Regions from separate parts of the Neobacillus sp. MER 74 genome, predicted to be linked through region 2. Evidence: riboswitches for the same ligand, from Rfam matches in the RefSeq annotation. Region 2 holds a riboswitch; the other holds the start of a gene.
The links. A riboswitch is a leader RNA that binds a small molecule or an ion and turns the genes downstream of it on or off. The one in region 2 is predicted to bind cyclic di-GMP.

Region 1 (5,240 bases), on a different contig from region 2:
GGGCTCTGATTTTTTCTTGCGATCAATTTTATCAAGTACAGCTTTCTTACCATTTACTTTTGATTGGATCGCTTCAGCTTTTGCTTTATCGAAGATGCGCTTTTCATTGTCCCGTTCCCAATCTGTTGAAAGTGGGCCAATATCGGCTCGAATTGTCCAAAATTCTTTTGGAACAAAGGATTGAATCTGCTGTTCTCGTTCCAAAACTAGAGCAAGAGTGGGGGTCTGAACCCGTCCTGCCGATAGGGGGTCTTTATATTTTGTTGTTAGTGCTCTTGTTACATTCAATCCGATTAACCAATCAGCTTCCGCCCGGCAAACGGCCGAATGGTAAAGGTTTTCAAATTGTTTACCAGGCTTTAATTGCTTGAACCCATCTTTAATGGCTTTATCTGTTTGCGAAGAAATCCATAATCTTTTTAAGGGTTTGTTCCAGCGAATCTTTTCAAGAATCCAGCGCGCAACTAGTTCACCTTCACGACCAGCATCTGTGGCAATGATACATTCGTTAATGTCTTTCCGTTTTGCTAAGGCTTCAATCGCACGGAATTGATGGTTGGTTTGCTTCATAACCATTAAGCCCATTTTTTGTGGAATAATCGGCAAATCCTCTAAATTCCAGGTTTTATATTTTGTATCATAGTGTTCTGGCATTTTTAATTCAATTAAATGGCCGAGTGCCCATGTGACAATATATTGATTGCCTTCCATATAACTTTTATGTTTTTGATTGCAGCCAAGAACACGGGCAAGTTCCCTAGCCACACTTGGCTTTTCAGCAAGTACAAGAGATTTCATAGTTACTCCTTTCAGGTACATCCATTTTAACCTGTATATAGTATAACGGAATCTCAAGATATTTTGTAACCTAAGCATTTTTCCTTTCATTTATTATCTCGCTAAAGTATTATCGTCGTAAAATTCTGGAAATTAAATTGACAAATATGCTTATCACACCATACAATATTATCACTAAGTTAAATAAAGAATGGAATGATACCCATGAGGCATCTGAAAAAATTCAATCAATTCATCATAAAAGAGGCTGGACTCCCAATCTATTAGATTCGGAATCCAGCCTCTTTCTTTATTATACTACAGTGGTAGAGGAGAGAGACGATATGATAACACTGACAGGTGGAAGTTTAACATTAGAGCAGATGAAAGATGTTTTATATCGAAAACAAAAGATCATGGCTTCAAGTGAGAGCATGGAAGCAGTTAAGAAGAGTCGTGAAGCAGTTGAAAGAATTGTTTCTGAATCAAAAGTAGTTTATGGAATTACGACAGGATTTGGAAAGTTCAGCGACGTCCTTATTGATAAAAACGATGTTCAGGACCTCCAACTTAATTTAATTCGCTCCCATGCATGCGGGGTTGGTGAACCTTTTCCAGAATTAGTTTCCAAAGCAATGGTACTTCTACGAGCTAACGCTCTCCTCAAGGGTTTTTCAGGAGTCAGACCTGTTGTCATTGAAAAATTATTAGAGTTAGTAAATCAGGATATCATTCCTGTTATCCCACAGCAAGGTTCTCTGGGGGCAAGCGGTGATTTAGCCCCGCTTTCTCATCTTGCACTGGTTTTAATTGGCGAGGGAGAGGTATTTTACAAAGGGAAGCAAATGGCGGCTTTTGACGCACTCCAACAAGAGGGAATTTTGCCTTTAACCTTGGAGGCCAAAGAAGGTCTAGCCCTTATTAACGGGACACAGGCGATGACAGCTATGGGTGTGATCGGGTATTTGGAGGCTGAACAACTAGCACATGAAAGTGAGCTAATTGCAGCTATGACAATGGAAGGGTTAAATGGAATTATTGATGCATTTGCGGAAGAAGTTCATGTTGCTAGGGGTTATAAACAACAAATTGATTCAGCCGCAAGAATCCGTGGTTATTTAAGTGATAGTTTATTAACTACACAGCAGGGCGAGTTACGAGTTCAAGATGCTTATTCTCTCCGCTGCATTCCACAGGTTCATGGTGCATCGTGGCAAGCTCTGGATTATGTGAAAGAAAAATTAGAAATTGAAATGAACGCGGCAACGGATAATCCATTAATCTTTGATAATGGGGAAAAGGTGATATCTGGGGGGAATTTTCATGGACAGCCGATTGCTTTTGCAATGGATTTTATGAAAATTGCCGTGGCTGAACTGGCGAATATTTCGGAAAGACGGATTGAAAGATTGGTTAATCCGCAGTTGAATGATTTACCAGCATTCCTTAGTCCTCAACCTGGTTTGCAATCTGGGGCAATGATCATGCAATATGCGGCAGCAGCACTGGTATCAGAGAATAAAACACTTGCCCATCCAGCCAGTGTTGATTCCATCCCATCCTCTGCTAATCAGGAGGACCATGTAAGTATGGGGACAATTGCGTCAAGGCATGCCTATCAAATTATCCAGAATGCACGAAGAGTTGTGGCAATTGAACTAATATGTGCGATGCAGGCCGTGGAGATTCGCGGGATTGATAAAATGGCTGCAAATACTAGAGTGTTTTACGACAAGGCACGCGAACAGGTAGCATCCATTAAACAAGATAGGGTATTCTCAAAGGATATTGAAAAAGCTGCTTATTGGCTTAAGTCAATCGATTTTTCACCATTTATTAGAAACTTAAGGATCGAAAAGGGACAATTCTAAAAATGAATTCTTAAAAAATAAGAAAGATAAGTTTTTGAACTTAGATTACTGTTTAGCTCCAGCGCCCTAGCGGCTAGTGTCCTTCGCTCTCCGCCCTACGATAAGTCAAGCACGAATGCGCCTCCGGCTCTTCGTGTTTCCTTTATCTCAGTTGGAGTGCTCCAGGCCATACGCCGCTGACCAGGGCGCTTGCGCTTTTCTTAATAAAAAGAAGGCGTGAGATGCTCACGCCTTTTATTCTGTCTGATCATTTAGTAATCGGGCAGTATCTCCTCGATACTCATCCTCGTTTTCTACACGATTTTTAAACGCTTCACGTACAACTAGGAATTCTTCGTCACCAACAGCTTCTTTCGCGTGTTTTTCTGTTAAACTGCCTTCCGGGAAGTTTCCTGGATGGTTTTTCTTTTTATGTTCAAAATGTTCTCCACGTGCCAATTACAACACTCCTTTCGTCTACGCAAGTATCATTCCCGAAACAGAGTGAAATAATTACTTTTTTAATTCCTTCCACAAAAAAGAAAAAGCTGAATGACAGAGGAATCCTTTTAATAGATTCAATCTTCACCAGCTTTTTGTTTGGTGGAGTCTGGCTTGCATATGCGATCCAAAAAATACCCTGCAAACACAATAAATGCAATCGGAATTGAAAAATTCAACACATGGATAAAGGTCATTGTATGAAATCACCACCTATTCTATAATATTAATAATATTCAGAAAATAATTTTGTTTTTTACATTATATGCCAATTTTCATAGTTTAGACAAATATTTAAGTTATATGTTGGAAAAGTATTTTGGTTTTGGTTAACGGAGGGAATAAACAACAAGGTTTTTTCCAAAAATTCACTATTTTGACAGATGGTGTTTGGATTAAAAGTCTTAATTGGGATATTTTTGTAGAAATATGGTATAATTTGCTATAATTAATTGTGTGAAAATTTAATCAATACGACAAATTACAACAACCAACTAAAATAGGACTAGATATAATATCAATAACGATTAAGTAAATTGTCCTATCGAATTCAGTGACTTAAGTTTTATTAAATGTCAGAAAAAGGCAAACCTGTTGAAAAGCAGGGACGCAAAGCCGAGGGTCTAAGGCAGGTTTTTTGCTAGGATGGCCGGGCTACCTGGAATACATTCTGTATTTTAGGAGTGAGTATAGTGGTTATTACGAAAAATGAATTTGAAGTAATCGATCAGGAATGGATTGCACTCATATTGGAAGCAAAGGACTTAGGGTTATCCATAGAAGCAGTTCGTGATTTCTTGGTCACAGAGAGATGATAAGACACACAAGGAAGTACAAAAAAAGCATTCTACACAAAAATAACTTTTTTGTAGAATGCTTTTCTTTTTCAATAAGATTGTTTTATTTCTACTTATCATTTTGATTAATTCGCCATTTGTTAAATTCAAGGAAATCTCGAAATTGTTCCTTAGAAACGCCCGAATTCATTGCGTCCTTGACTAGATTCATCCAATCAATATCTAGTTCCTCTTTATTAATCTCTTCATGTATCAAGTGATCCACAGGAATATTTAAAACAACAGCGATTTTTTCTAGAAACTTTATAGAAGGATTCTCTTGTTTGTTATTTTCAAGGTTACTTAAATAAGATTTAGCCACACCTGCTTGAGCAGCAAGTTCGGAAAGTGACATCTTTCTATCTAAGCGAAATTTTTTTACGCGATCACCAATCATTTGTCTCACACCCAATTATTATTCACTCTACATTAATTCTATCAAAAAGAATAAGAAAGCACCATATTAAGAACAAATTAATAAGGAAAATATGTACTTTATGAAATAATATAGATAAAGTATTTTTGAAAAAATATCAGGATAGAGTTATATTAAAAGTGTTGCCTATTGCGGCATGTTTTATAATTTATTAGTGGTATGTTTTTAGTCGAATAACAATTTTGATTTGCATACATAAAAATAAATAAAAAGGAAGGGGACCCTACAATAATGATTGTCCTTAAATCACAACGTGAAATAGAAGCAATGAAAAAGGCAGGGGAAATTCTAGCTGCCTGTCATAAAGAAATAGCTAAATTGATTAAACCAGGTATTACCACTTGGGAAATTGATGCCTTTGTGGAAGAATTTCTTAAGAAAAAAGGTGCGACTCCAGAACAAAAAGGCTATAAGGGCTATGAATATGCGACATGTGCAAGTATAAATGACGAAATATGCCACGGCTTTCCAAGGAAAGAACCTTTAAACGAAGGGGATATTGTGACGGTAGACATGGTTGTTAATTACAACGGTGCGCTAGCTGATTCTGCCTGGTCATATGCAGTTGGAGACGTGTCAGAGGAAACGGAGCGTTTATTAAAAGTAACTAAGGAAGCGCTGTATAAAGGGATTGAACAGGCCGTTGTCGGTAATCGAATCGGAGACATTGGGCACGCAATTCAAAAATATGTTGAAAGCGAAGGATTTTCGGTTGTAAGAGATTTTATTGGCCACGGAATTGGCGCAGTAATTCATGAGAAACCGGATGTTCCTCATTATGGACTGCCAGGCAAAGGGGCAAGAATCAAAGAAGGGATGGTCTTTACAATCGAGCCCATG
Region 2 (5,240 bases):
ATTAATGATGAATATCAACGCCTGACAGCTATGATAAAGGAAAAATATGATGTCGAGATTGCTTCTCCTTACGAAGTTTTTTGTAATCCAGCCCCACTCACAATCGTCTATACAACTAGAGAGTTTCAACCTTCTGGAGAAGCATTCGACCAAACTTTCAAATTTATAGGTCCTTCCATCTCCACACGATTAATGCAGGATGACTTTGACCTTGATACGATCAAAGGAAAAAGTCCCATTTACATTTCTCTTGGGACAGTTTTTAACCGTGCCATTGATTTTTATAAACTTTGTTTTGCTGCATTTGGAAATAGCGATCAAACGGTTGTCATGTCCATAGGGAAGCAAACTCCATTAATTGATTTAGGAGACATCCCTCAAAACTTTATTGTAAAAAATTATGTTCCACAAACGGAAGTGCTAAAACAGAGTAAATTATTTATCACACATGGTGGAATGAATAGTACCAATGAGAGTTTCTACTACGGGGTTCCACTCATTGTAATCCCACAAAGCGCGGACCAGCCGATTATTGCCGGGCAGGTGGCCAATCTCGGAGCCGGTATTACATTACCAATGCAAGGCTTGACTGCTAATCAACTTCGTGATGCCGCAGATCATGTGTTAAACGATCCATCTTTCCTTAAAGGTGCTTCAACTATAAGAGAATCGATTCAAAAATCGGGTGGATATCACCAAGCGGTTGATGAGATTTTTGCTTTTAACAGAAAATACGTTATATAAATATAGTTCATATTATTTTAACTACATTAAATACTTAATGTAAAATGATAGGGGAGGAGTGATTTCAAATGAAAGCACAAGTGATTAAAAAATTTGGTGATCCATCTGTTTTTGAGATGGCTATGGTTCATAAGCCTGAAGCAATTCCTGGGCATGTTGTTATTCATGTAAAAGCAACAAGTGTAAATCCAATTGATACAAAAGTTCGGTCTGGAGCGGTATCTGCAATTGCACCAGAATTTCCAGCGATATTACACGGCGATGTATCTGGAGTAGTTGTAGAGGTTGGAGACGGAGTATCAGAGTTCAAGATTGGTGATGAAGTCTTTGGTTGCGCAGGTGGTGTGAAAGGAACAGACGGTGCCCTAACTGAATATATGCTTGCGGATGTGCAGCTTCTAGCTGTTAAACCAAAAAATTTAACGATGGCACAAGCAGCGGCGCTTCCTCTCGTAACGATTACAGCATGGGAGTCACTTTATAATCGTGCGAATATTCAAAACGGCCAAACGGTCCTTATTCATGGAGCTACAGGCGGGGTAGGTCATGTCGCCATTCAACTCGCAAAGGTAGCTGGAGCAAAAGTATATACTACAGCTTCATCTGAGGAAAAATTAAACATTGGACAGCGTTTAGGTGCAGATGTGGCCATTAATTATCGAGAACAGTCAGTGGAGGAGTATGTAAAAGAGCATACAGATGGTAAAGGGTTTGACATTGTGTTCGATACGGTCGGTGGCGAAAACCTTGATCGATCTTTCCAAGCTGCTGCCACTTACGGAACCGTATTATCCATCGCAGCGCGCTCAACGCATGATTTGTCACCTCTGCATGCTAAGGCACTATCATTACATATTACCTTTATGATTTTAAAAATTATGAATAAGGAAAAAAGGCAGGAATATGGGAACATATTACGAAAAGTAACGAATCTTGTAGAGGAAGGGAAACTTCAGCCTTTAGTAGATGAAACGGTTTTTGATTTTGATCAAGTAAATGAAGCACATACTTTTTTGGAATCTAATAAAGCAATTGGAAAGATTGTATTGATAAATAAATGGTAAAATTGTATTTTTTCTAGAATAAGATTTGATTCTAATTGAAGAGCATTACTGGATTTTTGTTGATAGCAGACTCAAAAAAGCAATAAAAAAGTGTAAATGTCTGTGTTAATAAAGATTATGGGAGAAACTAGTTAAAATAATGAAGGTATATAAGTTAAAGAATAACTTTAAAGGTTTAAAAAAGGGAACACAATTCTATTTGATTGCTGAATCTGAATTTATTGGAGTAAAAGATTTTGTTTTAAGAACGGAAGACTTAGCTGTCAGGATTTCAATAAATGAAAGGGAACTTCATAAAAATTTTATTTTGTTGAAATATGGTTGAAGGAAAAAGGATGCTATATAGAAAAATCAGAGCTGCCAATTTTGGCAGCTCTTCTAACAACATCCATCATATTAAGAAATCAAAAAACTCCATTCAGGACCATTGTAATATTATTGGTTAACACTCTTTTTGTTATTAGAAAGATGCCAAGTAAAGAAGTGCTTAATCTTCTCCTCTTTTTTTAGAACTTCGCAAAAAACTTCCGCTGCATATTGATTAAAGAACGAACAAACCATTCCATCTTTTTGTCCACAGCAACTATATAACGAAAATCTTTTAAATTTTAAATTACTAAAATGATGATACATTTCATAGTTAATATATCCGTTTGGATAAAGATCAACAATTAAATGAAAGTAAGGGAAGGCATTCTTCACTTCAGGCTCTAAGTCCATTTTATCCAAATTTAATTTCACATCAATAAGAAGACGAATACAATCGTCTAGTTCTTGAACTCCCCAGTCTTGATCTAGTATTGCATATTCCAAATTGATTTTTTTCATAATCTAGCCTCCTAAAATAAGTCCTATTTTAGGCAGCCCAGCCATCATAGTTTTAAACCTTAGACCCGAAGCTTTGCGTCCCAATCTTTCGAAAAGTTTGCCTTTATCTATAAACGATATGTAAATTATATTACAATTTTTTCAAAAATTACAAAATAAAGTTCTACAAATACCGACGTTTTATGAAAAAAATTGGAAACAAATTCCCATTTCAAAGATATTGTGAGTAGGTGGAAGAAGGGATTCTTGCCAGTAAATCGAATATTTAATTGTCGGAATATTAAAAATGAATGGTGGTGGTTTTATGTCTTCTCCTAGATCTAGGTTTGAAATGATTAATGGAATGGAAGTTCATTTTACAGAATGGGGAGATCCACAGAAACCAGCTGTGGTTTGTTGGCACGGTTTAACTCGAAATGGGCGAGACTTTGATATTTTAGCCCGCCATCTATCCCAAAACTATTATATCCTTTGTCCGGATACAATTGGGCGGGGATTGAGCCAATGGAGTTCTTCCCCTGAAAAGGACTATTGTTTTGAAAACTACAGTAACCTGGCGATTCAATTATTGGACCATTTAGGAATCGAACGGGTCCGATGGGTTGGGACCTCAATGGGTGGAGCCATTGGAATGCGTATTGCTGGAACGCCTAATCATCAGAACCGGATTTCACATTTAGTTTTAAATGACATTGGAGCAGGTGCTTCTGAAAATGCTGTACAGGATATTGAAGGCATTAAACGAATTATTAGCTATGTAGGGAATCCACCGCAATTTAAAACCTTTAGTGAATTAAAGAAGTATTATCAAACCATTTATACCACATTTGGTCTTTCGAATGAAGAGGAGTGGAATGATTTTACCCAATACTCATGTAGAAGAAGAGATGAGGGTGGAGTGAGTCCTGATTATGATCCAAACATTGCTTTGCAATTTCAGCACACAGAAGATCTAAACTTATGGAACTACTGGAAAGCAATTCAATCAAAAATATTACTCATTCGAGGAGAAATATCCGACGTTCTACCTCTCGATGTTGCAGAAAAAATGAAGCAAAAACCAAACTGTCAAATGGTAACGATTCCAAAACTTGGTCATGCCCCAGCATTAAATACTAAAGAACAAATTACCGTCATTGAGAATTTTCTTCGGTAAATTGAAATTTTTTATCTATTGAATTAGGGATGGATACCAAGGATGTGGCTATGCAGGTTTAGTTTAAATATTTTCAATCGAAAAAGCCGAGCATCTTAGTTTGAATTGGGATGCTCGGCTTTTTTTCTTTAGATGGTTTTAAATACATTAACATTTAAGGAGAAATGTCCCACAATACTGTGAGCCCTAATTAATAGTAGAAACTTCTATTTTATCATTTTTATGAATATTTTCCGTGCCGGCATCCAATGCAGTCTTGTAATATAAGCATTTATGCTCGATGACTTCCATGGTTTTTTTTAGTTCTTCCATTTGTGCTTCTACATTCGCTTTTCGTTCCATAAACATGTCATATCGTTGTTGCAAAGTTGAATCCCCATCAGAACACCAATCAATAAAATTTTTAATCTCTTTAATCGGCATCCCAGTGGATTTTAGACATTCAATTACTTTTAGAGCGCCGATATCGGATTCTTTAAACATTCGTATTCCGCTAGGTGTTCGTTCTACAAAAGGAATAAGACCCTCCTTGTCGTAGTAACGCAAGGTATATACTGTAAGGTTTAATTCTTTTGCAACTTCGCTGATAGAATAAGTCTTCATCATTTATCTCCCATCCTTTTTGATATGCACTTCGAGTTAACTCTAGGATAGGGAGGATTTTAGCATGCTAAATGCTTAAAGTCAAAGGTCACGTATACATAAAAAGGGAAATTAAAAGGCTAAAATTTATTCGATTATTTTACTTGACCTAGAGTTAACTCTAAGGATTAAGATTGTTTTGCAAGGGGAGAGAAGAGGGTAAATATGATAGATGGGGAATTTGAACATGAATGAGTCTCGTTTAAAGTGAATCCTCTTGAAAAAATATAAATTATTGGAGGTTTTATTAATGGTAACTGCTAAAGCACGAGCTGTTGATGGTCCAGACAAACCGTTTCGAGCGGCTGAAATTAAAAGACGCGATCTTGATTCCCGTGATGTTCTGATTGAAATTAAATATGCAGGGATTTGCCATTCTGACATCCATACGGCGCACGGCGAATGGGGCCCCGTGAATTATCCACTCGTACCGGGTCACGAGATTGCGGGAATTGTCACGGAAGTAGGAGCAGAGGTCACAAAGTACAAGGTTGGTGATCGGGTAGGGGTTGGATGTATGGTTGATTCCTGTGGGGATTGTGAGAACTGCCGTAAAGGAGAGGAACAATACTGCCTGAAAGGAAATGTCCCTACTTACGCTGGTGTCGACAAATACGGCGAGCCTACACAAGGTGGCTATTCTACCCACATCGTCGTAACGGAGAACTTTGTAGTCAGGATTCCTGATAGCATTGGGCTTGATGCCGCAGCACCTTTACTTTGCGCAGGTATTACGACATTTTCACCACTAAACCATTGGGAGGCGGGACCAGGTAAGAAAGTAGCGGTTGTTGGTTTGGGCGGTC

Region 1: another riboswitch for cyclic di-GMP. It lies ahead of M3610_RS11250 (anti-repressor SinI family protein); the one in region 2 lies ahead of M3610_RS23690 (hypothetical protein).

The regions. Positions count from the first base shown of each region.
Region 1 is NZ_JAMAUV010000005.1:142,548-147,787, reverse strand. It holds gene M3610_RS11265 (DNA topoisomerase III) at 1-798, opposite strand, end outside; gene hutH (histidine ammonia-lyase) at 1,122-2,648, shown strand; gene M3610_RS11255 (hypothetical protein) at 2,883-3,086, opposite strand; cyclic di-GMP riboswitch class I at 3,703-3,790, shown strand; gene M3610_RS11250 (anti-repressor SinI family protein) at 3,821-3,943, shown strand; gene M3610_RS11245 (helix-turn-helix domain-containing protein) at 4,035-4,361, opposite strand; gene map (type I methionyl aminopeptidase) at 4,632-5,240, shown strand, end outside.
Region 2 is NZ_JAMAUV010000025.1:9,098-14,337, forward strand. It holds gene M3610_RS23680 (macrolide family glycosyltransferase) at 1-744, shown strand, start outside; gene M3610_RS23685 (zinc-dependent alcohol dehydrogenase family protein) at 813-1,808, shown strand; gene M3610_RS23690 (hypothetical protein) at 2,244-2,636, opposite strand; cyclic di-GMP riboswitch class I at 2,665-2,748, opposite strand; gene M3610_RS23695 (alpha/beta fold hydrolase) at 2,941-3,792, shown strand; gene M3610_RS23700 (MerR family transcriptional regulator) at 3,979-4,395, opposite strand; gene M3610_RS23705 (NAD(P)-dependent alcohol dehydrogenase) at 4,685-5,240, shown strand, end outside.